DNA from 4 places in the Sutcliffiella cohnii genome. Region 3 is predicted to be linked to each of the others. Evidence: riboswitches for the same ligand, from Rfam matches in the RefSeq annotation. Region 3 holds a riboswitch; each other region holds the start of a gene.
The links. Region 3 has a riboswitch for S-adenosylmethionine ahead of BC6307_RS22475 (LLM class flavin-dependent oxidoreductase). Riboswitches for the same ligand answer to the same signal wherever they lie in the genome.

Region 1: another riboswitch for S-adenosylmethionine. It lies ahead of BC6307_RS09745 (O-acetylhomoserine aminocarboxypropyltransferase/cysteine synthase family protein); the one in region 3 lies ahead of BC6307_RS22475 (LLM class flavin-dependent oxidoreductase).
Region 2: another riboswitch for S-adenosylmethionine. It lies ahead of mtnW (2,3-diketo-5-methylthiopentyl-1-phosphate enolase); the one in region 3 lies ahead of BC6307_RS22475 (LLM class flavin-dependent oxidoreductase).
Region 4: another riboswitch for S-adenosylmethionine. It lies ahead of BC6307_RS08595 (hypothetical protein); the one in region 3 lies ahead of BC6307_RS22475 (LLM class flavin-dependent oxidoreductase).

What each region holds. Positions count from the first base shown of each region.
Region 1 covers NZ_CP018866.1:1,972,590-1,980,105, reverse strand. The annotation lists gene htpG (molecular chaperone HtpG) at 11-1,891, opposite strand; gene metX (homoserine O-acetyltransferase MetX) at 2,135-3,205, opposite strand; gene BC6307_RS09745 (O-acetylhomoserine aminocarboxypropyltransferase/cysteine synthase family protein) at 3,189-4,517, opposite strand; SAM riboswitch class I at 4,638-4,743, opposite strand; SAM riboswitch class I at 4,865-4,970, opposite strand; gene BC6307_RS09740 (hypothetical protein) at 5,083-6,030, opposite strand; gene BC6307_RS09735 (hypothetical protein) at 6,256-6,447, shown strand; gene BC6307_RS09730 (ATP synthase beta subunit C-terminal domain-containing protein) at 6,502-7,516, opposite strand, start outside.
Region 2 covers NZ_CP018866.1:1,855,389-1,862,904, reverse strand. The annotation lists gene cbpA (cyclic di-AMP binding protein CbpA) at 1-617, opposite strand, end outside; gene BC6307_RS09160 (1,2-dihydroxy-3-keto-5-methylthiopentene dioxygenase) at 1,037-1,573, opposite strand; gene BC6307_RS09155 (methylthioribulose 1-phosphate dehydratase) at 1,616-2,263, opposite strand; gene BC6307_RS09150 (2-hydroxy-3-keto-5-methylthiopentenyl-1-phosphate phosphatase) at 2,260-2,931, opposite strand; gene mtnW (2,3-diketo-5-methylthiopentyl-1-phosphate enolase) at 2,933-4,162, opposite strand; SAM riboswitch class I at 4,273-4,378, opposite strand; gene BC6307_RS09140 (pyridoxal phosphate-dependent aminotransferase) at 4,466-5,641, opposite strand; gene BC6307_RS09135 (carbon-nitrogen family hydrolase) at 5,818-6,603, shown strand; gene cspD (cold-shock protein CspD) at 6,909-7,106, opposite strand.
Region 3 covers NZ_CP018866.1:4,484,580-4,492,095, forward strand. The annotation lists gene BC6307_RS22455 (YjiH family protein) at 1-288, shown strand, start outside; gene BC6307_RS22465 (DUF1002 domain-containing protein) at 738-1,637, shown strand; gene BC6307_RS22470 (ATP-grasp domain-containing protein) at 1,756-2,694, opposite strand; gene BC6307_RS22475 (LLM class flavin-dependent oxidoreductase) at 2,709-3,740, opposite strand; SAM riboswitch class I at 3,800-3,898, opposite strand; gene BC6307_RS22480 (hypothetical protein) at 4,141-4,614, opposite strand; gene BC6307_RS22485 (PRK06851 family protein) at 4,881-5,975, opposite strand; gene BC6307_RS22490 (DNA topoisomerase III) at 6,073-7,516, opposite strand, start outside.
Region 4 covers NZ_CP018866.1:1,744,052-1,751,567, forward strand. The annotation lists gene BC6307_RS08570 (DUF1835 domain-containing protein) at 1-484, shown strand, start outside; gene BC6307_RS08575 (SMI1/KNR4 family protein) at 507-923, shown strand; gene BC6307_RS08580 (DUF6886 family protein) at 954-1,472, shown strand; gene BC6307_RS08585 (GNAT family N-acetyltransferase) at 1,541-2,002, shown strand; gene BC6307_RS08590 (YjdJ family protein) at 2,036-2,500, shown strand; gene BC6307_RS08595 (hypothetical protein) at 2,593-2,793, opposite strand; SAM riboswitch class I at 2,871-2,975, opposite strand; gene BC6307_RS08600 (NUDIX hydrolase) at 3,139-3,753, shown strand; gene BC6307_RS08605 (alpha/beta fold hydrolase) at 3,883-4,764, shown strand; gene BC6307_RS08610 (hypothetical protein) at 4,848-5,108, shown strand; gene BC6307_RS08615 (hypothetical protein) at 5,173-5,661, shown strand; gene BC6307_RS08620 (hypothetical protein) at 5,881-6,330, shown strand; gene BC6307_RS08625 (alpha/beta hydrolase) at 6,485-7,453, shown strand.

The sequences.
Region 1 (7,516 bases), 2.4 Mb from region 3:
TTAACTTAATTCACACCATTACTTTACATATATCGTTTGCAAAATCTACAGGATCTTCAACGGATAAGCCTTCAATAAGTAGTGCTTGGTTAAAGAGAATGTTTGTAAATAATGCAAGCTTTTCTCTATCTTCCTTATAAGAAGATTTTAGTGAGTTGAAAACATCATGTTTTGTATTAATTTCTAAAACTTTATTCGCTTTTACTCCTTGATTATCAGGCATTGCATTTAAGATTTTTTCCATTTCAATTGTTATTTCACCGTCAGCAGATAAGCAAACTGGGTGTGAGCGTAATCGTTTTGATACTCGTACGTCCGTTACTTTACCACCAAGTATTTCTTTCATTGCATCAAAAAGTTCTTTATACTCTTCTAGTTCACTTTCTGTTTTGGAATCTTCTTTTTCATTATCAATACCTAAATCACCACTAGACACTGAACGGAATTCTTTCTCTTTATAAGTCATTAACATCTTAATCGCAAATTCATCAATGTCTTCAGTAAAGTAGAGAATTTCATATCCTTTATCAGTTACAAGTTCGGTTTGTGGTAATTTATCTATCCGCTCAATAGAGTCACCGGTAGCGTAATAAATATACTTTTGATCCTCTGGCATATTTGTTACGTATTCTTCTAAGGAAACTAACTTTTTCTCTTTTGATGAGTAAAATAATAATAAATCTTGCAACGTTTCTTTATTAGCACCGAAGTCTGCATATACGCCATATTTTAATTGACGACCAAAGGCTTTAAAGAAAGTCTCATAATTTTCTCTTGCATCTTTTAACATACTTTGAAGTGCACTTTTGATCTTTTTCGCTAAATTCTTTGAGATGAATTTTAATTGTCGATCTTGTTGAAGCATTTCACGTGAAATGTTTAAAGATAAGTCTTCGGAATCTACTAATCCTTTCACAAAGCTAAAGTGATCCGGTAATAAGTCTCCACATTTATCCATTATTAAAACGCCACTTGAATATAACTCTAACCCTTTTTCATACTCCTTTGAGTAATAATCAAACGGAATGTTTTCTGGAATATAAAGAAGAGCATTGTATCGAACTGTACCATCGACACTAACGTGAATATGTTTAAGCGGCTTATCAAAACCGTAATGTTTTTCGTTGTAGAAGTTTTCATAGTCTTCTGCCTTTAGCTCGTTTTTATTTTTGCGCCAAATTGGAACCATACTATTAATAATTTGTTCTTCTAGAACTTCCACATTTTCATTTTCGTTTTCTTCTTTCGGTTTTGATGTAGTGACATCCATTTTAATAGGATAACGAATAAAGTCTGAGTATTTCTTTATAATAGCTTTAAGGCGATACTCTTCCAAAAATTCATCGTAGTTTTCATCCTCGCTATTTTCTTTTAGCTTTAAGATGATTTCGGTTCCGATTGTTTCTTTATCTGTTCCTTCGATAGAATACCCATCTGCACCTTCTGATTGCCATTTATAGGCTTGATTACTTCCAAGTGCTTTACTGTTAACAGTTACAACATCAGCAACCATAAAAGCAGCATAAAAACCTACACCAAATTGTCCAATAATATCATGACCGTCTTTTGTTTCATTTTCTTTTTTAAATGCTAATGAGCCACTTTTAGCAATTGTTCCTAGGTTTGTCTCTAATTCCTCCGCAGTCATTCCAATTCCAGTATCCATAATGGTTAACGTTCTTTCTTCTTTGTTAGGGATAATTTTTATGTAATAGCTCTCTTTATTAAATGTAAGGGTAGCATCTGTTAATGCCTTATAGTACAGTTTATCGATTGCATCACTTGCATTGGAGATTAACTCTCTTAAAAACACTTCACGTTGAGAATAAATAGAGTTAATCATCATTTCTAACAATCTTTTCGATTCGGCTTGGAATTGTTTCTTTTCCATGATTTAATCTCCTCTCTTTCTGTTAAGTAATTACTTTAGCACTCTAATCATAAGAGTGCTAACCCACTATTTTAATAACATATTTTATTGATTTTTGTCAATAGAAGGGGTGAACTAAAAGAAGGTTAGTTGGAGAAATACATATAGCAATCAGGTAAAAAACTTAAAGAAGAGGCTGAGACTAATAAAAATAGTATGTCCCAACCTCTTCTGAAGTACTATTCAAATAACAGAATTTATTTTTTACCGTGTCTGCAATACCGTTTGTAACTGTAACGAAATCTCCGTTCCAAACTTCTCAAATTCTACTAAAAATCCATCATGCCCAAAGTCTGTTTGTACATAAATATAGTTTGCTACTTTGCCAACTCTTTTAAGTAATAATACTGTTTCTTCTATTACTGTAGGTGGATATAATAGGTCATGCGAAAAAGCCACCATCGTTAACGAACTCTCGATATTTTTTAATGCTTTTTCTATCCCATGTCTCTTAAATCCAATATCAAAAGAATCCATCGCTTGCAACAAACACAAATAACTATTTGCATCAAAACGTTTTACAAATTTTTCTCCTTGATATTTCAAATAGGAATCTATTTGATATTGGGATGCGTTCTTTTTTTCACGTTGGAAACGGTTGTTAAATAAACGTTGCGAACGATACGTAACAAGCCCTACCATTCTTGCTACTTCTAAACCTTTTATCGATTGTTCCTCATAAAAACCGTTGTTCCAAGCTGGATCATTTTGAATAGCGTGTCTTCCAATCGTATTGAATGCAATACCATAATCGGATAAGGTAGGGGTAACTGCCATCGGTATTAAATGTTTTGCAAAATGGGGATAAAGTATCCCCCATTCTAAAACTTGCATGCCACCCAATGAACCACCAATAATTGATAGCACTTCTGTTACTCCTATTTTTTCTAACGCTCTTTTGTGACTATGAACGATATCTCGAATGGTTATAGTAGGAAAATCCCCCCTATATTTTTTTCCTGTTTCAGGATTTATAGAAGTAGGACCAGTTGAGCCCGAGCAGCCTCCGAGCACATTCATCGTAATAACATTATATTTGTTCGTATCGATATAACGTGAAGGTCCGATAAGATCTCTCCACCAGCCAGGGGACACCGATGTCCCGACTGTTAAGTGGTTTCCTGTTAAAGCATGACAAACTATTATACTATCGCCATAAAGGTTCCCTACTCTTTCATAAGCGACTTCCACATCTTTTAAATGGACACCACTCTCCAATTCAAAGTCACCAATACAAACCTTTCCGACTTCGTATAAATTATTTGTTTGAAGCATCTCCAGCAATTGCCCCTTTCACAGTAAATCCAGTAGCTGAATAAAAGGCTTGATCTAAATCATTTTTTAAATCTTCAACGGATTCTATGCCAACCGATAAACGTATTAAATCTTCTGTAACTCCTGTTTTCTGTAAATCTTCAGAAGATACTTGCTGATGTGTAGTTGAAGCTGGATGTATAATGAGCGATTTAGCATCCCCGACATTCGCTAGGTGAGACCATAATTTTACACTATCAATGACTTTTCTACCTGCTTCTCTTCCACCCTTAATTCCAAATACAATAATTGATCCGTACGTATTGTTTAAATATTTCTTTGCTAAATGGTTTGATGAATGGTTTTCTAAACCTGGGAAAGTGACCCAATCAACAGCAGGATGTTGTTGTAAAAATGCAACTATTTCTTTCGCATTTTCATTATGCCTTTCCATACGTAAATGTAATGTTTCTAACCCTTGTAATAGAAGGAAAGCACTTTGTGGGCTTAAACATGCACCGATATCCCTTAATAGTTGAACACGTAGCTTTACAGCATAAGCTAATGGACCGAACGTCTCGGCAAATCGAAGACCGTGATAACTTTCATCTTTTTCTATAAAACCAGGGTATTTCGGTTGATCCCAATTAAAAGTTCCACCATCTACAACGACCCCACCGATTGTTGTACCATGACCTCCTATCCATTTTGTTGCAGAATGTACAACGATATCAGCTCCCCATTTAAGCGGTTGACATACATACGGTGCAAACGTATTATCAACAATTAATGGAACATTGTTTTCATGCGCAACGTTTGCAATCTCTTCAATTTTCAACACGTTTAAACTTGGATTGCCGATTGTTTCTGCAAAAACAGCTTTTGTGTTAGGGGTAATTGCTTCTCTAACTTTTTCTGGGTTTGTTGTATCTACAAAATGTACCTTGATTCCATATTTCGGTAGTGTGTTTGCGAATAAATTATATGTTCCACCGTACAGGTTTTCAGCAGCAATTATTTCATCACCAGCTTGAGCTATGTTTAATATGGAAAAGGTAATAGCAGCCATCCCAGAGCTTAACGCAACTGCCGCAACCCCACCTTCTAATAGCGCTATTCTTTGTTCAAAAACATCAACTGTTGGATTCGTAATTCTACTATAAATGTTTCCGAACTCTTTAAGTCCGAATAAGTTTTGTGCTTGTTCTGTACTCTCAAATACATATGAAGTTGTTTGATAAATCGGAACTGCTCGTGAACCTGTTGTAGGATCTACTTGTTGACCACCGTGTAATAAAACTGTTTCTAACTTATACTCTTGATTATTTGACATGTTACATTCCTCCAAAATTAATATTTTTTAAGTTTACTTTTTTTCTTGAATATCTATTGACTAGCCTACAATATCTACAAAAATAAAAACCTCTTCATAAGAAGAGGTTCATTTTCCCTCCTCTTATCTTCCAGACAAAAAGTGTCTGCAGGATTTAGCACCTTTCAAGTTTTTGAAGGTTGCTGGACGTCATCGGGCCTGACCCCTCGGTCACTCTTGATAAGAGTTTATAAAGTTGTAAATATTTTACGTTATGATGTCGTACAATAATATATTCCTAGTTGTCGCCACCTCCAAAAATTAAAAATCCTTTCTAAAAGATTAGAAAGGATTAATATGCAGTCCTCTCCTTATCTTTCAAACAATAATGTTTGCAGAATTTAGCACCTTTCAAATCGTTTGAAGGTTGCCGGGCTTCTTCGGGTCTGTTCCCTCCACCACTCTTAATAAGAAGTTTCATTTATTATTATGTTGTTAAATAAAATAATAACAATTTTAAATATTTTCTGTCAATAGTTTTTGTAATCTTTTTTAAAAACATACTTTTAATCTATGATTAGTATGTTCATTCTTCTGGTAATATTAAGTTTATTCCGCCGATTTTAGGGTAGAATTCACCTATAGAACCCATACCTCCAGAGTAATATTGATCTCCATCTTGATTACTAAACTGGAAGAATGGTTGTATATATACTATTTTCCCTTTTAGCTCATCAATATTTTTGGAGGATAATGGAATATATAGGAGCATTTCTCTTTCCGTCAATGTTAATGGTAAATTAAGAGGTTCACCATTAAATTCATCAAGTTCATTCGAGTATAATTCAAAATCATCATCAAATGTGTACATCATATTATTTATATCATTTTCTGTCATACCTGGTAGCCAAAACAGTATGCGTTCTAATACGTCTCCCTTTGGGCCATCTAATCTAAATATATAACCTGTTCCATTAAAACCTAGTAGGCCATTCATAACCCATCTATTATGACTAACTTGATCTTCATTACCTATTAACGTAAATTGGTACGTTTTATCCATTGAGAAAGTTTCTTCCATCCCGTTAACCTGTAATTGTAATGAATTCAGCATGTAGTTTTCATCAAAACTATCCTTTATCGAGGTCATTGTCCTTTCCCCAATTGTAACTTTAGATTCACCGTTTATCATCATTTCTACTTCTGAGTGAATGTTCCTTTTATACCACGGTAAATCCTCATCCACTTGTAAAATGTATTCCCCTTCCATTTTTGAGAAAACATTACCTTTGTCATCTCTAAAAATTAATTTATCAATAGTAGGCGTTTTTTGCCATGGATGAGCTTTTACCCACACAACAGGTAGTGAAAATGACGCAATTGGTATGTTCTCTTCCACTGTTAACACGATAGAGCCACCACTATTTAAAGGATATATTCCACTTGAAACATTTGATTGAGTACTCCACCAAACGATTGAAATAGTAAAACAAATAATCGTAAATAGGAAAACAATCAATATCCTTTTTAACATTGTGTTTCCCCCTTTCCTTATGTCATAATATTCAAACGTTTTAGGGTGGAAAAGGTTTCATTTTTTTTAATATAAAAAGCAAACTAATAATAGTTGAAACTTTTTTACCTAATATACCGTATATTAAGTAATCTTTAAAAAGGCTTGGCAACTACTTCTTAACCATTCAAATGGCCTTAGTATGTTAAAATATAAAAGAAATTGCACTTGAAAGGGTGTGGGTGGATGGATATTTATATTGCATCAACAATTATAGTGGCACTATCACTACTATATTATGGTTATGATAAGAAAAAAAGTTATGAATTAAAAGAAAAAGAATTAGAGCTTGAACATAAAAAATTGGAACTTGAAATTATGAAGCTCAATAAAGATGTGCAAACAAATAACGACGAAAGAAAAGATACACAAGTTTGATTGAATTCAAATTGTGTCTCTTTTTTTTGTCGTTACATCGCTAAACTATGAATATTAAAGCCTACCTACAAAAGTAACATCTTCTACTCTACGCCCATCTGCACCGCCACTTATGATTGTTTGAACATCTTGTATAACTTCTTGTAAAGAAACCGATTGTCCTTTTACTTTCGTATGCTCTTCCGCTACGAAAAAAGGTTGCGTTAAATATGCTTCAAGTTTTTCCCCTCTTTCGTACGTTTCTTTCTCTGAAATCGGGATTGCTTGATTTCCTCTTACTTGAACTAGCGCACGTAATTCACGATAACGACGTAATAATTTTTTTGCACGTTGTTGAACTGATAAGTGATTTTGATCAATATATGCTCCTTCTAATATAGACGAAGTAGAATAAATTGGATTTACGGCAGGGAATTTAAATCTTGCAGCTAAGTCCGCATCAAAGTGCCAAACAGTTTCTAACGGACCATATGGCATTTCTTCATCCATTACTTCTCCTTTTAGATCCAGAAGAATTGTCGTAACGTTTGAAATTCCTTCTTGCTCTAATCTCTCTTGTAACTCGAATGTCTCTCCAGTTAGTACATGCTCTCTATCGGTAGCAAAAAGAATATGATTGTTACTATTTGAACTATTTACTATTACTTCATGCGTTTCATTAATTGAATTTGATAGTATATCTACTAATGGATACAAATCTTGGAGCTCTGGATAAATGCCTTCTGGTTTTTGAAGTATTGTACGATATCCATTCTGTTTAAGATTATGAAACAACTCTGCAAGAACAACTAGTTGGCCCATTCCTGGACGAGCTACTAATCCGACCGTTCCTCCTTTCACTATAGGAGCAAATAAATCCACAACTTTAATACCCGTTTCCAACATTTCGATAGAATCTTCTCTAATTATTAGTTCGTCTAAACTACATTTCGCTAAAGATGCTAACGCAACAATTGTTCTAACTTCTGCTCTTCCAACTGGAATTTTTCCTGTACATAAATTAGAAACGGTAGCTGGTCGCAAGCCTACTGCTCGGGCAGCACTTGTTAAATTGGGAACCCTCTTTCTT
Region 2 (7,516 bases), 2.3 Mb from region 3:
TCTACATGTGTAACACGAAATTCTTTTTCTTCTATTTTCTTTACTAACCTTTGTACTTCGGCTTTCGTTAATTCCGCAGGTAAGTTTACAATAATTCTACGTAAATATTTCTCACCATTGTCTAGTGTGAGCATACCGTCAATGTTCACTTCTTTTAACAATGTAACTAAATCTTTAATAGCCCCTTTATGTTCAATTGTAGCTATTGTAAGCGTATGACCGCCAGTTTTCATTCCGAACGAGTCAGCCAACACATCCATCACATTTGCATGTGTAAGTATACCGAGAAATTCTTCCTTTTCATTTAAAACAGCAATAAAAGGTAATCTTTTTATTGTGAAGAACGCTTTAAAGAATGAGTCTTCTTCATAAATAAATGCATCTTCATTTTGAACGAGGGACGTAATAGGATCATTTTCTTTCCCTTTTTGCTCATATAAATAATCTAGTAAATGCACTTTGTAAATAAAACCACTAAATTTACGCCCGTTATTTGATAAAACTGGTATGCAACGGTATCCAGATTCTTTCACTTTTTCATAAGCTTCTTTCACAGTAAAAGTCGGTTCACAATATTGAACATCAAATTTAGAAACAAAATTATAACGAACTTTCATCACTATCACTCCCTTGGCTTCATCCAATAGAAAATTTTCTACTTCATACCTTTAAAATACCATAAGGGCGGAAAAACGTAAAGAAAATTCACAATGTTCTAACAATAGATTCATTTGCATGTAAAGCTTAATGTTCTTTCGTTCCCTTACACTTCCAACTATACAGTTAATCTAAACGGTTGTAAGCAGTTTTTTAACGTTATATATGGACATTATTTGACAGTATTTTCAATTTCTCACCGCTTACTAAACTCTATCAACAACATCAATACTTGGACTTTTATATATATTCCCTAAAGTTTTGATTCATAACAAAAAAAACGCAAAAGGTATGGATCCCTTTGCGTTTTTGCTAATTTTTACGTCTAGCTTCGCCTAATCGGTTTTCAGGCTAATTAACAAGTCGTATATACTTCTAATTAATTACTATTAACTTCTTCTTTTTCGTAAATTGGAACCCAACCTTCTGTTGTAACAAAGATGCGAACAGCAACTACTTTACGATCTTCCATTAAAGTAAAGTAGTGTCGTACATTTTCTGGTACTGAAATTAAATCACCTGGCTGCAATTCAACATCGAAGAAGTTTCCTTCATTATCTTGAATTACAAAAATCCCGTGACCGCTTACGATAAAACGAACTTCATCATCTGTATGATGATGTTCCTGTTGGAAATTGGTTAATAACTGATCTAAGTTTGGTGTAGAATCAGACAAAGAAATAACATCACTAGATTTATAACCTCGACGCTCTGAAATGTCAGCAATTTCTTCTCCAAATACAGCTAAAATTTCTTCTTTTTCCTCATCTGTTAGTGCATATTTTTCTTTTAAGTTAGATGGTAATTTTGTAATGTCCCATTTCTCGTAAATTACTTCATTCTTTTCTAAAAATGCTACTACTTTTTCCTCATTTTCAATTCTTTCATTAGTTGCATGTAAACGAATTTGTGCCATTATATTTCCTCCTCAATAATTTTATATATTTTTCAGTTCTAGTTAAGCAATTGGCATAACCGGATACTGTTTTTGAACATTTTGCAAAGCTAGCAATTTTAGATGGTAAGAAAACAAAAACTCCCAAGCTTCTAAATATTTTTTTGCTTCAAAAGCCGTTTCTCCCCATACGGTGATTCCATGGTTTAATATAAGGACCGCTCCTTTGTCTCCATGAATGTATTTAGAGAACTGTTGAGAAAGGGTAGGAATATGTGCATCATTTTTTATAATTGGAATAGAAACCTCCGCATCCTCTTCCCAATAACCTAAAGCTTTAATTATTTCTTGCCTTTTAAACGTTATTTTTCCTTCTTCTTTATAAATTTCCGATATAACGTTATTATCAATCGTATGAACGTGAAATACCGCTCCTGCATTAGTTCTGTTATAAACTTCAACATGCAATTGCGTTTCAGCTGAAGGTTTTAATTTTGTTTCTTCAGCGGGTGCGCCTTTTTTATCTACTAGCAAAAAATCCTCGCTTGTACGTTTTCGCTTATCCTTTCCACTTGCTGTTACGAAAAATGTTAGAGGGTTTGTTGAAACTTTAATAGACAAATTTCCACTTGTTCCTGGAAACCAATCTCTTTCGGCAAACTCATCCTTTACATCCGCTAGTTCATTCCACTTTTGCAAATAACGACTCATACCGTAACCTCCAGTCGTTGTAGTATGGAAATGACATCATCGAACGTTTCGAACGATTCATAAGCGAGTTTATTTTCTTCGCATTTTTCTATTAAAAAATCTCTCGCAATCACTTTATCTGCTAATTTAGCTGCTTGTAGATCCGTGATGGAGTCACCAATAACCACTTTGTATGAAGTATCGTTTGCAATTTTTCGAATGATGGAAGGTTTGCAGCAGCCGCAATCGTTATCACATTGTTCATCACAACTATGTGGCCAAGTTATAGTAATATTCTCGTTTGAAAAATCAGCTCTATTGCAATAGATATATTCCTCTTCAATCCGTCCTTTTAATAACGGCTTGACGAAAAAGTCGATTCCACCAGAAACAATATATAGTGGGATCTCTTGCTCTTTTACGTAAGCAATGAAGCGGTCGAACCCTTCGCGTATTTCCGCTTGTTGCACAATAAAGTTAGTAATCTCTTCCCTCTTACTGGATGAAAGTAAAGCAAACATTTCCCCTACTCCATCTTGTATACTAATTTGTTGAGATAACACTTGATCCTTTAATGAAACCCATTCATCAGGTGCAAATTGCTTCATCGCTGCAATAATGTTATCTGACTTCGTTACAGTTCCATCAAAATCACAAAAAATAACAGGTTGTCTTTTTAAAGTTGTCATCTTATTTTTCACCCCAAAGCTGTAATGCTTTCTGTAATTCCTCTTTTTCTGCAGCTGCCTCTCCTAACGTTTTCCCTTCCAGTACGGCGTCTACAGCTTGACGGAATGCTTTAGCACCACCAGCGGCTCCATCAGGGTGCCCATGTACTCCGCCTCCAGCATTAATAACTGACTCTTGACCAAAATCATTTATTAATAACGGCACTAAACCAGGATGAATACCAGCAGATGGGACAGGTAAGCTTGCTTTTACAAGATCCTCTTTCGTTAACTCTTTTGCAACTTTTATTGTTGCCTCTTTTTTTAGCGCTACACTTCCATAAGGAGAAGGGAAAAGGGAAAAATCTGCCCCAGCATATCGTAGTAATTTACCTAATAATAGCTCATACGAAACCCCGTAAACTGGTGAAGGTGTTAAAGCACCACTAAATGCAGGATGGGCCATTATTGGTATTTTGATATCTTTATCTTCTGCGAGACTTTGTAAACAATCTAGTCCATAGGAGAAAACGTTAAATAATAACATGTCAGCTCCAAGTTCTACCGCTCTTTTCGCCTTATCCCTTAACTCATATGTTCTACCAGTAATGTTCACCGCGTAAAGCGTACGGTGCCCTGTTTGTTCGTACACATTTTGAAGTACTTCCTTACCGGCAATTATTCTATTTTCAAACGGTGTTAATTCATTTTCAAATAATATTTCATCGTCTTTTACAAAATCCACTCCGCCTAACGCTTGCTCTTTTAATTGGTCTCGTAAAAAGGCGAGATCACGCCCTAATACTCCTTTAAAAATACTCATTACAAACGGACGCTCCCACACACCTGTTTTTTCTCGAATACCTTGAATACCAAATTTCGGTCCTGGAAAACTTCTTTTTAGTTCATCACTAAACTGTAAATCAAGTAATTTAATTTCTCCATCAAGAGAAAGCTTCCCAAAAACTGTAGTGATAATGGCAGGAATGTCATTAGAAAAATTAAGTGATGGATAAGCAATTTTGATAAGTCCTTTTGTTCTCTTCTCACCGAAATATCTGTTAACCTTTTCGTCCTCTGGCAGATATTCAACATGTACTACTCGACCTTTATGTTTTTTTAACTGATCCTGGTCTACTTTTGGTAAATCTGTCCAAGAACCAACTGTGAGTCCAAGTGCAATTCCTTCCGCTTTTCTTTCTAGATTCCCTTTCGCATCATGAACTAAGTATGTAGCAATTACTTCACTCATCTATTCCACACCCTTTTGTAAAAATTACTGTGCTGTTGTACCTCTTTAAAATGAATTAAATACAAAATAAAAACCTCTTCCAATAAGAAGAGGTTAGGTATCCTAACATCCTCTTATCTCCCAGCTAAAAAAGCTGCAAGATTTAGCACCGTGCTTAAAAATAAGTCGGTTGCCGGGTTTCATCGGGCTAGTCCCTCCACCTGCTCTTGATAAGAAAACGTAATATATTCATTTTTTTACTATTACAAAAATAGAAAATCTAGTTGAGATTATGACATTGGTAATCTTTTTTGTCAACAGTGATTAAGAAAATAATTGCAATTTTTTAATTCGATCAACCGCTTCTTGTAATCTTTCTGTACTTGTTAACAGCCCTACTCTCACATAACCTTCACCGTATGATCCAAAGCCAATTCCTGGTGCAACGACAATATGAGCATTTTCTAATAAGTAATCAGAAAAGCTTTCAGAAGTATAGCCATTAGGGACTTTTAACCATGCGAAAAAGGATCCTTGTGGGGCATTAACGTCCCAACCAATTTCTTTCAATCCGTTTACGAGAACGTTACGTCTCTCCTCATACATTTCCACTAATTCATCTACACAATGTTGAGAGTCTAAAAGCGCAGTTGCAGCAGCTTCTTGTATACTACTAAAAAGGCTCACATATAGATGGTCTTGAAGTAAATTGATCGCTTCAATTACACTAGCATTCCCAACGGTAAAACCGACTCTCCACCCTGCCATATTATATGTTTTTGATAAGGTATATATTTCTACGCCAACATTTTTAGCACCAGCAGTTTGTAGAAAACTAATTGGACGATTCCCCTCAAAGCCGATAGCGCCATATGCAAAATCATGAACGACACAAATATTATTTTTATTTGCTAGCTCTACTGTTTCTTCAAAAAAAGCAGCTGTTGCCATAGCACCTGTAGGATTATTCGGATAGTTTAAAAACATTAACTTTGCATCTTTCAGCACAGATTCTGAGATATTTTGATAGTTTGGTAGAAAATTATTTTTCTCTTCAAGTGGCATTACTTCCATGTTTGCCTTTGCTAGCGCAACTCCAGACAAATAATCTGGATAGCCTGGATCAGGGACTAAAACGGTGTCACCTTCATTAAGCAAACAAACGGGCAGCTCTACTAATCCAGCTTTTCCGCCAAAAAGAACAGCTATTTCTGTTGCTGGATCTAACACTACATCGTATTCTCGTTTATAAAATGCTGCAACCGCCTCTTTTAAAAAATCATGGCCTCGAAATGGGGCATATTTATGATGTTGTGGTTTCAATACCGCATTTTGCATCGATTGTACAATATGTTGCGGTGTTGGCTGATCCGGATTTCCTTGTCCTAAGTTAATGACATCATGACCTAATGCAACTACTTTTCCGCTCTTTTCAACAAGGGATGCAAAAAATTGTTTCGGTAACGTTTGTAACAATTTTGATTGTTTAAAGTTTTTCATTTGTACACCTTCTTAAAAAAATGTTGAAATACTAGTGACAAATCATATAATGTTAAAAGCAAAATGTAAAGAGTTTTTTGAAATTTTCTGTAATGGGCTATACACAATGAATAATAAATTGTAAATTAGATGCAGGTAGCAGAAAACGACGAAGGCTAATAAAGGGGGACTTTTATATGTCATGGAAAGTAGCTTGTATTCAGTTTGATATAACGTTCGGTTCACCGCAAGAAAATGTTAAAAAAGTAGAAAAATTGATTATGGAAACTGTACAGAAATATAGCCCTAAAATTATCGTATTACCAGAGTTATGGACGACAGGGTACGATTTAACCCGGTTAGACGAAATTGGTGACAATAACGGTGACACTACTAAAAAAACACTTCAAATGTTAGCAAAAAAACATAATGTTCATATTGTCGGTGGTTCCGTTGCTAAAAATACATCTAAAGGTACATATAACACCATGTACACTGTAAACGACGAAGGCGATATTGTAGGTGAATATAGTAAGCTACATTTGTTTCAGTTAATGTATGAGCATCTATACTTACAACCAGGAAAAAATGATGGATTATTTCAACTAGATGGGGAAACTTGCGCTGGAGTTATTTGTTACGATATTCGCTTTCCTGAGTGGATTCGTACCCATACAACGGGAGGCGCAAAAGTGGTTTTCGTCGTTGCGGAATGGCCATTATCACGGCTCGAGCATTGGAGAGCTTTATTAATTGCTAGAGCTATTGAAAATCAATGCTATGTAGTTGCAGCTAACCGTGTTGGGAAGGACCCTAATAACGTATTTGCTGGCCATTCAATGATTATCGACCCATGGGGGGAAGTTTTAGCGGAAGGTTTGGAAGACGAAGCAATCGTTGTTAGTGACATTGATTTAGAAAAAGTGGAGAAGGTTCGGAAGCAAATACCGATATTCGAAGATCGGAAACCTAGTTATTATTAATACTATGTTAAAAGCATTGTAGCGTTATTGTTGCAATGCTTTTTTATTTTTATAGTATACATTTTTAAAAAACCTTTGGGGCAATTCTGAAAATAGGCTAGTAGTATGTTAGTTCGTTTCTCTTCGCGTTCAGTCATTTGATTTTCACGAGAGTATGTTGAGCGTTCCCTCCCCTTCCACTGCTTTTACTAACACGGTGGAAAAATCCTCCTGTTTATATTCTTTATGGTTCCTATTATGTTACATATTTATTAACTTAAAAAGGACTCCAAAATTGGAGTCCTTTTATTATTTGGCTAGCATTATTATTTTTGAACGTTAGCAGCTTGAGGTCCACGAGCACCTTCAACGATTTCGAAAGTAACTTCTTGACCTTCTTCTAAAGATTTGAAACCTTCGCCTTGGATAGCAGAGAAGTGAACGAATACGTCGTCTTGACCTTCAACTTCGATGAAACCGAAACCTTTTTCTGCGTTAAACCATTTTACTTTACCTTGTAACATTTTTTGTTCCTCCTTGCGGGTTAACCCACGTAAAAATTTATTACTATTCTTGCTCGTTCACAAAACACTTCCAGACGAAATTGCTATTATTTCTGACTTTCCACATTATTTTCACGAACAAAAATAATAACTTTATAATAACAGGAATATTGAAAAAGTTCAAGACATACAAACGATTTTACCTAGTAGAAAAATAAATTCGGGCAGTTGTCAAGTAATTTTCGGTTGCTGTTAAATATTCGAACAGTTGTATGTAATTTCTCATTGCTGTTAAGTAATTTCGGGTAGTTGCTAAGTAATTTTCGAGTGCTGTTAAGTAATTTCGAATTGTTGTTAAGTAATTTCCGAGTGCTGTTAAGTAATTTCGAATAGTTGTTAAGTAATTTCCGAGTGCTGTTATGTAATTTCGA
Region 3 (7,516 bases):
TTAGAGCTATTGCAAATTCCGTATGCGGCAGAGGCAGCAGAAACAATGATTGTTGGATTTGCTGATATGTTTTTACCTGCTATTTTAGGTAGTGGCATTGAGAGCGAATTAACTCGTTTCGTCATTGCTTGTGTGTCTGTCACTCAATTAATCTACTTATCGGAAGTAGGAGGAGTTATTTTAGGCTCCAAAATCCCTGTTTCATTCGGTAAATTGTTCGTTATCTTTATTTTACGTACGTTAATTACGTTACCTATTATTGCATTAGTAGCACATATGATTTTTTAATGATTGTAAAGAGCATCCTAAATTGGGTGCTCTTTTTTTAATTGCTACCTTGAAAATAAATTTATTTTGTAAATTTAGTCCGTTACCCTTCGCTACGGGAGGGTTTCGTGGGGAGTTCTATATGCTTGATACTGCTCTGAACGGTAAATTGACCTCTCTACGAGTTTTTGACGCACTTGATAAGTTTATTGACGCACCTCTCACGCTTTATAACCTATGGCAAATAGATGCTAAGTGATAATAAAGTTAGCTCATCCTCCTTCTCTTTACGCCTGATTGATCCAATATACTTGTTCTAAACGTATTACTCCATTAATACATATATAAAAGCTTGTCCCGAATTAGATTAGTTCGCCTCCGGAAAGACATACAGCCGGAAGCGTGGTAGAATAGGAACAAGCAACTTTGCGTTGTATTTTTGAATATGAACAATAAAGGAGAACAAAACGATGATTAAAAGGTTATCAAAAATGTTCCTCATCCTAGTATTAGCATTCACGACTTTTACATCTATTGGCTTTGCAGCAGGAGAAGATGATACAGAAGTAATTAATGAAAAATTAGGTTTTCCTATAGTTGTATATGGTGGATCCTTAACAGACACACAAAAAGAAGAAGTAAAACGATTGTTAGGAGTTACAAACCCTGACCTTGTTGATCACATTACAGTAACTGGCGACGATTTAAAAACATATTTGAATGGTAATCCAAACTCCCGTATGTTTTCTTCAGCGAAAATTACGTTAAAGGAACAAGGAGTAGGGTTAACAGTCGATATTATTACTCCCGATAATATTACAGAAGTAACGAGAGAAATGTATGCGAACGCACTTTTAACTGCAGGTGTTGAAGATGCGGTTGTAGAAGTAGCCTCTCCCGTAAAAGTAACGGGTCATTCTGCTTTAGTCGGAATTTATAAAGCATACGATGCAAAAGGTGCGGAGCTTGATAAAGATCGAATGGAAGTTGCGAATGAAGAGTTAAGCATCGCAACGAAGTTAGCAGAAGAAGTAGATAAAGAAAAAGTAAGTGAGTTATTAACAGAGATTAAAAAACAAATTGCAGAACAAAATCCGGTAACTCGTGAAGAAGTAGAAAAAATTGTAGAAGACCAGTTAAGCCGTTTAAACATTGAATTAAGCCCGGAAGACCGCCAACTATTAATTGACCTGTTTGAAAAAATGCGGTCGTTGAATATTAATTTTGATAACGTGCGTAATCAATTAGAAGATATTACGAAAGATATTAAAGACCGAATTGATAGTGTTATGGGCGATAGTGGATTTTGGCAAGGTGTGAAAGACTTTTTCCGGGACCTATTCCAATCAATTGCGAATTTATTTAAGTAAGAGAACTGACTTACATTCTATCCTAGAGATATAAAAAAATTAGACCGTTTCACTGCGGTATGTTTCCGCGGGAAATATAGAAAGAGCTGTTCCGTTATGAGGAGCAGCCCTTTTCGTATTAAACTTGAACTTTTAGTTGTTTGCCAAGAAACTTTGCAAGCTCGAGCATTCCGTATTTGCCTGCTTTTTGCTCTGCATCGCTATTGTAATTTGTATTTGTGTTTATGTCATATGTGTAAATTTCTCCGTCACTATTGCGGATAAATTCAATTCCTGCAACATTGATATTGTTACTTTTTAAAACCGCTTCATACTTTTCGATAATCGGATCATGGAAGTCTTCAATAATTTGAAATTTCGGCTTCTCTTCTACTTCTTCCCCAACCGGACAAAATAAGTCCCCAATTTGACATGCATCTGCCGGGCAAAGCTCGAATCCTTCTGACGTGTCTACTTTCACGGCATATAGGAACTTTCCACCAACAAACTCACAACGAGTAATGTACGATTCTGGTGATTTTATATATTGTTGTATTAACGTAATTCCATCAACTGGCTCTTCAAATGCCGGGCTATTTACGTATGCCTCTAAACTTTCAATAGAATTAAACAGCTGTACACCAAGTCCTTTTCCCGCCCGGTTATGTTTCGTAATAAACGATTCATGCCCCAATTTTTTGGCCGCTTCTACAATTTGTTTTCTTCCAACGGCCGCAATCGTTGTTGGTGTACGAACTCCATGCTTTTCTAACTCCGAATATTGGACTACTTTACTTAATTCTAATTGTAGCGCTCTGCTTCCATTAAATACTGTCCGGCCATGATGCTCTAACCAAGTTAATACAGCGCTCGTTAATTCTGGCGCAAATCGGTGATCTCTCGTGTGAGACGACGCACTCATTCGATTATAAAAAACACCCTCTGGTGGCACTTCATTTAAAGGGACAGTCCCCTCATCTAAATGCCACTCTTCATATGGTAATTGGAGCTCTTCCAATCTTTTCGTTAAATGTACAGTCCATTCTTTATTTTCGTGAATGATATAGATCTTCTCCATCGTAAAATTCCTCCTTAACCTTTGTTGACTAACGGTATAACTTGTTGTGCAAATCGTTCCATCTCTTCTAGTTGAGGAGAAAATTGCAGTAATAATAAGTCTACCCCAGCTGCCTCGTATGCTTTTATTTTTTCCGCAATTTGCTCAGGTGTGCCTATTAAATTTGGTCTTAATCCTCTATTGGAAACAGAATAATCCTGTAACTTCACTTGCTGTTCAAGCTGTGATTTGCCCGTAAAATCTTTATACCCTGCGTATGCACTCGATTCTTTCACATTCGTAATTCTATTTAATTCTGCTTGTGCTTCTTCTTCTGTATCTCGGCATATGACATATGCTGCCATTCCAAACGATTGTAAAGGCTCTTTCTTTAACGCTTCTCTTCTAGCCTTCATATCTTCTATTTTGACTTGCACTTCTTCAACCGTTCCGCCGTGCATGACATAAGCATCACAATTTGAAGAGATTACTTGTTTCCCTTTCTCACTTTCCCCACCTGCATAAAGAATAGGGTTCGGACGTTGGACTGGCTTTGGAAACAGTTTTGTATTAGAGAGTTCATAAAATTTTCCTTTATAACTAAAAGAATCTTCTGTCCAAAGACCTTTTAAAACATCTAAAAATTCTTGCGTACGATCATAACGATCATCATGTTCCGTAAATACTCCGCCATACTGCTTCGCTTCTTCTTCCCACCAAGCTGAAACGACGTTAAGTGTAAAACGGCCATTGCTAATGTGATCAATATTAGCAGCCATTTTTGCCGCGACTGCTGGATTATGAAAGCCAGGACGGATAGCGGTCATAATTTCTATTTTCTCCGTTACTGAAGCTAATGCTGCTGCAGTAGACCAAGCTTCTAAACTATCACTTTCAGGACCTTTTATATCATTTAAATACAATTCTGCAATTAATGTTGTATCATATCCCCATTTTTCTGCCTTTTGTATTACTTCTTTTGCATAATTAAATGTAGGCGGCATTTTTTCATCTTCAACATTTCGTAGCCAACCGCCAAAAATAGGTAACCAAAAACCAAATTTCATCTCTTTTCCCCCTATAAAAAAAGCTTCTTCGATAAGAAGAAGGCAGCAGTTAGCTTTTCTCCTTATCTTCCAAGGTATATACCTTGCTGGATTTAGCACCTTTTTATAAAGGTTGCCGGGTTTCAAAGGGCCAGTCCCTCCACCACTCTTGATAAAGAATTTTATTCAATTTATGGTAATCCTACCACAAAACTTGGTGTTTAGTAAACTAAAAAGGTAAAGTATTTGCAATAATCTTTTATTAGAATAGTATTACAAGAACAAAACCAGAGGCGGCTCACTGGCCCGACAAGCATTTGTCAGGAGTTACACTCAATCTTTCTTATGTTAATGTTATGTTTTCCATAACCACTTAATATAAAAAAAGAGCGCTACTTCACAGTAACACTCTTCTAATTATTTATTGAACTTCTTTTTCAAAATTCGGCTCTAATAATCCTGCCTCTATATATGGAGTAGCAATTTGCTTGTGGAATGCAGCTAGTTTTTCTTCTGCATTTTCACCATCTACACGCTCTTCAAAATATTGCGCAAAAAGTTCTATCGCTTCTTCCACATCTGTACGGTATTGTTCCGTTAGCTCCGTTGAAACTTCCATTGCACGAAGCTCGTTTGCAATTTTGTTCGCTGCAGCTTTTGCTTCTTCTTCGCCTTCACCTGTTTGCTCGTAATTAGTAATTGCGCTCAAATGAGGACGTACCATTTCGATTAACTCCATTTGTATGTTCATTAAAACTTTTTGGTCTTGTTTTTCATCATGTTCAGGAGCTGCTAATTGCTCTTGTGCTCCCTCGCTAGCGTTATTGCTGTTTGCTCCACATGCTGTTAAAAATGATAATGTAACGAAAATAAGTAAGATTGTCCACTTTTTCATTATGACGTCTCCCTTTGCTGTTAATATACGTGTGTAGTGTACACTTTTTTCTAGTTTTCGTATATATAAAACGCCATATACGTAATTTTTAAAATTTATATATTTTTGAAATAATAAATAGAGGTTGAGACATAACTATTTTCATCATAGTAAAAGAACAAGAAATATACTGGGAAAAACTCGCTCCGGAAATATACTTCGCTAATTCTGCGATAGTTCGTTTTTTATTATGACTAATTTAGTTTTGTCTCAGCCTCTTCATTACATTAATGCTTCACTAGTTTTTCCATTTGTTCATGTATCCATTCTGTTTTCTCATCTATCACTTTATAATCCATCGCATTTACATAAATTGCTTCTAGCTTCAAATGCCATTCCTTCGCTTCTGCTAAATGCGATATTGCTTCTTTCATTTTTTCACTATATTGTTTACTCACTTTTTCTATTTCTTTCTCGTATCTTTCATCCGTACCTTCACGAATCGTTAAATCGTACATATCTAAAATTTCATCCCCGTCGCGACTTGGGAAATATTCATGTGGAGCTGTACTATCAAAAATTGCAAATCCTAGTTCTCTGACGACAACCATATCTAAACTATGAGGGTCAAAGCCACAATGATATACTTCAACGTCATAACCTGTTTTTTCGCAATGTTTAACTAGCTTTTTTAATAGAGTAGATTTTCCAGACCCTGGACGACCTTTTATAAAATAACGCTTTTTTAATCCTTCCGTTATATTTGGAACGAAGTCTACCGCACCGACCGGAGTTGCTGCACCGAGAAATCGGTGTTTAACGTCCGCTTGTTTTGTTAACGTATTTCCATCAAAAAGCTTTTCAATTAGCTCATCGGCTAATTTATTTGCTCGTTCGAAACTCATATTATGAATAAAATAACGTTCCCACTCATCATGGATTTTAAGCGCTTTGTTAAACGTTGCATACGCCGTCTCAAACGCTTGCTTTTTTTGATGGGCAAGTTCTAAAATTTCAATTTTACGGTGAGCTAGTTTTTTCGAATCCCATGCTTCTCCTAAATTTATATATTCCTCAATTGCACCTGGAGCTGTCGGTTCAATAACGTGAGGTGCCGTTCCGTCCACAATACCGACACCGATGCTTCGAATAATTAGCCCGTCGACAGACCCTGTATCAGACGAACAATGTAAATATTCTATATCAAACCCGGCCTCGTTCCAACGTTGACCTAATTTTTTTATCATTGTTGACTTCCCAGTTCCCGGACCACCTTTTAAAATGAATACACGGTCCAAACCTTCTAAATTTGATTCATATAAACTGTAAAATCCTCTTGCTGTATTTCCACCGGCATAGTAATTTAATATGTTTCCTGCCAAAAAAAACACCCCTTACGAATGTTAGGTTTTTTAACTACTACTTTCTTCTCCTAACATATGCGAAGGGGCTAAAATAGGTGAATACCTAGATTTTTCCTTATTTATCTAACTTCAGTTTTTTCAATGCATCTGCTAATGCTGTATTTAATGGCTCTTCTTTATTATTTTGTTTCATATATTTATGAACATCACGCTTCGTTGCTTTTTGGTTATTACTGTTTTTACGCTTTTGTTGGAACGTCGAAAGCTTCTCACGGTGCCCACAAACGCAAGCGAAAATTTGCCCTTCTCCTTCACCACGAAGCTCTAGTTTTTTGCGACATTTAGGACAACGCGCGTTTGTTAATCGTGCAACATTCTTTTTATGCCCGCATTCACGATCTTGACAGACGAGCATTTTTCCGCGCTTGCCGTTGACTTCCAATAAAAGTTTACCGCAATCTGGACATTTCGTTCCGGTTACGTTGTCATGTTTAAATTTCTGTGTGCTGTTTTTCACTTCATGAACAATTTCTTTCGCATAATCGCGCATGTCATTAATAAACGCTTTTTGAGGCAATTTCCCTTTCGCAATGCTGGAAAGCTTTTGTTCCCACTCGGCAGTTAGTGCTGGTGTTTTTAGCTCTTTAGGAACTAAATCTAGTAACTGCTTCCCTTTAGACGTAATATGAATTTCTTGCCCTTTTTTCTCAATAAGAAAACTATTAAATAGTTTTTCGATAATATCCGCTCTTGTCGCAACAGTACCAATTCCACCTGTTTCGCCTAACGTTTTCTTCACGTCTTGACTAGCCTCATCCATAAATTTCGCTGGGTTTTCCATCGCAGCAAGCAATGTTCCTTCATTAAATCGACTTGGCGGTTTCGTTTCACCACTCGTTTTATTAACCTTTTGAATCGTTAACGTATCACCCTCGTTCATGGAAGGTAGTAATTGATCTTTCACATCTGATGCTTCGGAGTCTTCATCTACTACATTTCCGAATACATCTTTCCAACCGTTTGAAAGCACTATTTTACCTTTAGCTGTGAAGGAATGATTAGCAACCTCTGCCTCCAATGTCGTTTGTTCGTACTCAAATGGAGGTAAGAGTACTGCTAAAAATCGTTTGACAACAAGGTCGTATATTTTTCGTTCTTTATCAGTCAGTTTCGCTAAAAATACTGTTTCCTCTGTCGGGATAATCGCATGGTGGTCCGATACTTTTTCATCATTCACAAACGATTTGTTCGTTCGGATTGGACTTTTTAAAATCCTTTGCGCGATTGGTGTGTATGGTTTTACACTAACTGCTTCCACACGTTCTTTTAATGTCTCAACAATATCAGAAGAAAGATAGCGGGAATCTGTTCTAGGATATGTTAACACTTTATGTTGTTCATATAATTTTTGCATAATAGACAACGTTTCTTTAGCTGAGTAACCGAATATTCTATTCGCATCTCGTTGTAGCTCTGTTAAGTCATATAACCCAGGAGCAAAGCTTTTTTTCTTCGTCTTTTGAACGTTTTTAATTTTTACGGTCTTTCCTTTTATCGAA
Region 4 (7,516 bases), 2.2 Mb from region 3:
TAAAGATAATGACATTTTTCTAATGAATTCTACAGAACTTTATAGAAAATATATTAATGCCAAAGAGCCTTTACTTCATACAGGTCAGATCGAACCTGAAATATTAAGACTGCTTTTTGAACAAAGTAAGAAAAATCCACCATTATCACAAAAATTCAGATTAAAGCTTTTAAAAGAATGGGAGGCTTTATCTCAAACGAAAGAAGTGCTTCGTGCTTGGGACAACGGTAAAGTAGTTGGCTTACCGAGTGACAACTATGACAAACAAATTATCGGGACTTTGGCAAGGTTACATAAAGAACAAGAAAAAAGAGACTTTATAAAAGTTGGGCAGGTTATCGGTAATTTGATCGAGCATTCGAATGTACCTGTTAATTCGCACTTTTTAGAATATAGAATCCGGTATTTAATTTATCATGGGGTATTTGAGTTGAAAGGTATACCGAAATCGATAAGGCATTATAGTGTTAAATTGCGTTCTTAATAATATTGTAGGTGGTTATTAGATGTGGAAGGACTACTTAAGCAATATTTCAGTAGAGTGTCAGTTTCAAAATCCTGTAACAAAATTTGAACTACAATCAGTTGAAGATAACTTACATGTAAAAATCCCAGCAAAAATATTGGAACTATACAAAGAGACAAATGGTGTATTTGGTCATTATGGGATTTCATACATTTGGTCAACCGAACAAATGATACGTGAAAACCTGTTTGCTAGAAACTTACATAATAATATGGATAACTTTTTATTTATTTCAGATGCAGGGAACGGAGATTTATTTGGCTATTCTTTTGTAGACGGAATGCAGCAAAATGAATGCATATATTGCTGGAATCACGAGGATGGTCGTGTGAAAATAATCTCCCCGTCGTTAGAAGAGTTTCTAAAAGGCTGGATACTGGGCGAAATTTCAATTTGATACTATTAATTGAGAGCCAAAGGAGGAATTATGCGACTTTTTCACGTAAGCGAACAACCTGACATTTCAAAGTTCGTACCTCGAATACCTACTAGACAAGATATGGATCAAAGTAAAGGGTTAGTTTGGGCAATTAATGAAAAATGTTTACCTAACTTCTTAACACCTAGAAATTGTCCGAGAGTTACATATCATTGTAACGAGCGTACCACAGAGGACGATAAAAACCGCTATATGTCTTCTAAAACTACAAACCACGTTGTTGCCATTGAGCATAAGTGGTTTTCTACTATGAGAGATACTACATTATACTTATATGAATTTAACAGTACTGATTTTTATCTACTCGACAGGTGTGCGGGCTATTATGTAAGTGAAAAAACTCAAGTTCCTATCAATAGATTTGTAGTGAATGATTTATTGATGGAATTAATCCATCGAAAAGTAGAAGTAAGAATAGTTGATAGCCTTTGGGATTTATGTGAAAAGATTCAAACAACAAGCTTTGATTGGTCCATGTGCAAAATGGGAAATGCACAAAGGAACTAGTTAATATTTATGGCTAGCAGACCCTACTCGAAAAGGGTTTGCTGTTAAGCAAGGGGGAGAATGGAAAGATGAAAATTAGACTTGCACAAACAAAAGATATTAAGCAATTAATACAAATGAGATGGGATTTTACGATTGAGCATGATGAAAGTAAACGAAACGCATCATTTGAAGACTTTGAAAAAGAATGCCACTCTTTTTTAGAAGGTGCTATAAACGGCAATCAATGGTTCATTTGGGTAGTCGAAGAAGATGAAAAAGTTGTATCTCATATTTACATCGAATTAATCCAAAAGGTTCCGCGACCTGGTAGGGTAACTTATCCGTTCGCCTACATGACAAACGTATACACTGTTCCAGCATATAGAGGGAAGGGTGTTGGTAGTGAACTTCTAAGTTACATAAATAAATGGATAGAAGAAAATAATTACGAATTCGTCATCGTATGGCCAAGTGACGAAGCTATTAATTATTATAAGAAAAATGGTTACAAACATTGTACAGAGCCGATGGAATATTTTCCTGGTTAAATTGGATGTTTATGAGAAAGGTAGTGAACTGTCTTGTTTAAGTTTTTCTTTCAACTCGGAGTAGCAATGATGATCCTATTGTTTTCTACTTTTGTTTCTTGGTACGAAGGTAGCGCGATAATCGATCATCCGTGGGAATGGGAATATTCCACTCCGTTTACTCAGCTTAATGGAGAAATTCAGAATGGAAACCAAATATCACAGCTAGATTATTTTGTTTATGCGGCGAAATTCCATCCGACATTTCCATTAGTAATGTTAATCAGTTTTTTGTATCTATTAATTCTTGTTAGTTTCCAAGTCCTTAATACTAAACACTTTATATATTTTTTAAGTTTTGTAGCTGCATCCTTATTTTTTCTAAGTTATTTAGTTTCTAATTCATCAACAATAGGTGGGAACGTCTTTTTTTACTTTAGTATGTTAACTGGTATTGTATGTATTGCCACAACGATTTGCATGAAGTTTTTAGGTAGCAAAAGGGAAACTACTGCATAAATTATAATTTCATATGAACAAGAATAATTTGTCAACAAGCACAATTGTAAAAGGACTCAAATACAGAGTCCTTTTTTAATCGTAATAGAGTTTTATGAAAACTTCTTTAACCGGATGGAGCTAAACCCAGTATGTGGATGTACGTTGGACTGGACTTTGTAATATTCATATTCCAACTCTGAAAGCGTCAAATCAAGTAATGCATCTTCTTTTTTATAAAATTGATGATGTTCTAGTAATTTTGAAATGATCTCCATTTTTCTTACTTCTACAACTTCGTTAAGTAAACTCATAAAATCCTCTCCTTAAAATATCCATGTTTTGAAGACTAATAAAAGATAAGAAGATTTTAAGAAATGTAATGAAAACCAACTTATCTTCCAAGTGAAAAACTTGTAGGATTTAGCACAGTGTTCAAAAGGAACCTGTTGCTGAGGTATCATCGGGCCAGTCCCTCTACCTCTCTTGATAAGTAAATATAATATTATGATATACATATTATTCCGATTTGTCTACTATGAATTAATGGTTTGTTACATGTATCTTAAAGATAGTGATAGTCCGGGGTGGTTTAATTAATGATATTGGTTATAATTAAATTAATATTAAGAAAATCCATATTTTGGCGGTGAAACAAAATGGAACCTAAATGGTTAGAATGGGCAAAACAGCTTCAATCGATTGCCCAGGCGGGATTAACGTATTCAAAAGATGTTTATGATATGGAGCGGTTTGAGCAGATAAGAGATATTAGTGTAGAAATAATGTCTCAACATACAGATATAGACAATTCAATAATAAAAAAATTATTTGCAAACGAAACTGGTTATGCTACTCCAAAAGTAGATATAAGATCAGTAGTTTTTAAGGAAAATAAAATTTTATTAGTTAGGGAAAATGATGGGGAATGGTCTTTACCAGGCGGTTGGGGGGATATCGGCCTAACACCGAGTGAAGTGGCTGTAAAAGAAGTAAAAGAAGAATCTGGATATGAAGTAAAAGCTAAAAAATTGATAGCGGTAATGGATAAAAAGTGCCATCCGCATCCTCCGTCACCATATCATGTTTATAAAATGTTTATTCAATGTGAAATTATCGGGGGCCATGCACAATCAGGGCTGGAAACTAGTGAAGTTGGCTTTTTCGATGAAAACGAACTACCCAAATTATCTGTAGCAAGAAATACAAAATCCCAAATTCAACTAGCTTTTAAACATCTACATAATCCTCAAGAGCCTGTCTATTTTGACTAATTATTCGGTATTTAGAGATAGTGACTTATATTGATGCAGGAGGTGTTTTGAATCAACTCTTTAGAAACTGTAAGTATTAACGGAGATAAGCAATGGATTTATATAAGAAGTAAAAATGAAAATAACCCAATTCTTCTTTTTCTACATGGTGGTCCAGGAGCCGCTCAAATTTATTGTGTAGATAATTATTTTAAAGATTTAGAGGAAAGTTTCATTGTTGTTGATTGGGACCAAAGAGGTTCAGGGAAGAGTTACAATAGTAAAATTACTAAAGAACCATTAACGATTAATCAATATTTGGAGGATACAAAAGTTTTAGCTGAAATGCTAATGAAACGCTTTAACAAGAATAAGATCCTTTTAGTCGGTCATTCGTGGGGGAGCATCATTGGCTTGTTAGCGGTACAAAAATATCCGCATTTATTTCAATGTTATATAGGAATTGGTCAAGTTATTAACTTATTAGAAGGCGAAATAATAGGTTATGATTACGCCTTAAAACAATCTAAGTTGAATAATGACATTTCTAATCGAAAAAAATTAGAAAAAATAGGACCACCTCCGTATCCAACTCTATACAAAACTGCTCTATTTAGAAATATTCTAGATAAGTATGGCGGCTATAAGTATCAACAAAAAACGAGCCTATGGAATGATTATTTAAAAGAAATGATAGAGTCTAAGCATTATAGATTAACAGATACGTTTAAGTGGTTCAGAGGTACAAACTATTTAGTAAAAAGTCTAAGGGACGAGATGTTGACGATAAATTTTAAAGAGCAGGTAACATCAGTCGCTATTCCGGTGTATTTTCTAGCAGGGAAGTACGATTATATAACGCCAACTACAATAGTAGAGGAGTACTATGAGCTAATTAAAAGCCCAGCGAAAAAATTAATCTATTTTGAAAAAGAAGGACATGATCTTCATTTTGAAAATAGTAAAAAATTTATGGAGATTTGCCAAGAGATTTTATTTAGTTTTGAAGATAGTAAACAAAACTTTATATAGAGTCATTGTTTGGTGGGACCTTTACTTAGGAAAAAAGCTATTATAATTAAAAAAATGAAAATAGGCTTAAGGAGAAATAATGTATGAAATTTTACAATGTAAGATATGGTTTTTACATATTAGCTTTATTAATTACTGTTCTTTTAATATTCATCCCATTAATGGGAGACTACTCCGTAAATGCATTTGTTAGCAAAACGTTCATTTCTGTGCCGATTGTATTAATAATTGGAGGAAAAATACTAGCTATATTGGAAAAGAGAAGAGAAAAACGAAACGTTGTAAAAGATGTAAGTATTAATATCGGTTTAACGATTGCATTAGTTTTGTTTATAATAAATTAATTTTGAAACCATTTTGTTCTTTGTATCGTCTGATATTTTAAATTTATTTATTGGAGGATGATGTATGGGGAGAAAATGGTTTTTGTTATTAATAGTTGTGGTGCTCGTACTAGTAGGTTTCCAAACAATCGTAAAAGCTGGAGAGATTAGCCTTACGAAAGAAGAAGAAGGAACAATAGAAAAATACTTAAAGCAGGAAGTAATAGAACCGAACTTTGGAGGAGAAATTTTTACTGCCTACGAAGTGCTAGCTTCGAATGAAAAACTAGGAGAAATATACGTTTGGGCGTTAATTTCTGAATACTACATAGAGGATAAAGTAATAGAGTCCGGTACATCTATGTCGGTTCCGCTCGTTCTACATGTTAATGATAGTGAAAGAGGCTTAGAAATCTTAAGTTACACAATGCCTGGTGACGGCTCCTATTATGAGAAAGATATTAAAAAATTGTTCCCTAATCGTATCCATAGTAAAATATTTAATTATTCATCTGTTCATATAAATAAATTAATGAAGGAGATGGATGAAAAGGTGGAAAACTGGAAGTCCTAACGGTTATTTGAGCGTGCGTAGAACCACTCAAACTTTTTAAAAAAGTGAACAAAGGCTCGATTGGAAAAGTCAGCATATATGATATGCTTGGGATTTTTCTTTTCGGGCATTTTTTATGGGATTATTAGACAAAGTGGATGATATATAAAACTAAACGAATCAAATGAGTAAAGGTAGTAATAATAATACATATTGTTTTACAAAAATGAGGTGTTCTTGTTGTTCGTTCTCTATCTTATAATGGTCATTGTATTTCTAGTTATAGCTATATTCATACCTAGAAAAAAACCTATACAAGAACTTATTATTACATTACAATTTGCCATCATATTGAATTTGTTAACAGATATGTACCTTGATAACAAATACAATTTATACTGGTATTTTGATGAAATGCTAGTGGAATGGAAATATTTGTTCATCGTTGCAGGAGAGGCGATTGTATTATATATAGCTTTTAACTATTTTCCTCTATTTAGTAATCAATTTCGAAAGTTTTTATATATTTCAGTTTGGACTATTATATTTGTTTTACTTGAATTATTTTCAGTTTACATTAACGTATTACATTATAGAAATTGGAGTGTTGTTTACTCAGCGGTTATTTATTTTCTCTCCTTATATGTACTTTATCTAGTGTTTAAATTTGCGAGGAGAATTAGACATTAGCGTTGGTCTGTCATGAACCAACGTTTTTGAGTTTAATTCGGATTATTCTATTATTTATAGATTATAAATTAGTTACGCTATGATAAGATAAAATCACAATAAAAATAAATAGTTTTACGTTTCGTAGATTAAGAGAGTAATTGGGGAGAGAAAAATGAAAAAGAAACTTGTCATTATTTTATCTGTTTGCGTCATTTTATTAATGGTTGCTTACGGCTTAATTGGTAATTATTTTTATAATTTTGCACTGAATGCAAATGATGAAAAAGAATATTTAGATGAGAATCCACATTTGGAAGATAGCGAAGCTCTAATGGCGATGGCGGACGTAGCGGAAGAGGCACGGGTCGCTGATAATCAGTTTAAACTCGAGTACCCGCCGACTGCCATGTCCATCGTTTCAAATGATAAGCTTCAATTAAAACTACATGCTGATATGTATAAAAACGGTGATTCAAACTCTAAGTGGGCAATTGTGGCTCACGGATATACGAGCAGCGCGGCAGGTATGACAAGGTGGGTTCGCAATTTTTATGAAGAAGGGTTTAACGTACTAGCACCTGATCTTCGTGGACACGGTAATAGTGAAGGTAACTACATCGGAATGGGTTGGCATGATCGACTAGACATGTTGCAATGGATTGATGAAATAATTGCATTGGATCCAGAAGCTGAGATTGTCTTGTTCGGTATTTCTATGGGTGGCGCAACAGTAATGATGGCATCAGGTGAGGAACTACCTTCTAATGTAAGAGTTATTATTGAAGATTGTGGTTACACATCAGTTAGTGATGTGTTTACGTATCAGTTAGATGATTTGTTCGGTTTACCACCCTTTCCAGTAATGAATGCGGCTAACACAGTAACTAAATTACGTGCCGGCTACGATTTATACGAAGCGTCAGCAGTTGACCAAGTTGCTAAAAATGTAACACCGATGCTTTTCATACATGGTGATGCCGATACATTTGTTCCGTATGAAATGTTAGAAGAAGTATATGAAGCAACAACCGTGGATAAAGAAAAGCTTGTCATTCCTGGGGCTGGTCACGGAGAGGCGGAAAAAGTAGATCCAGAAACGTACTGGAACACAATATGGAAGTTCGTTGGGAAGTATATGTAAGGATGAGATTGGCAGAGACAGTAAATGTCCTCTGCTTTTTTTATTAATGAAACATTTTTAATT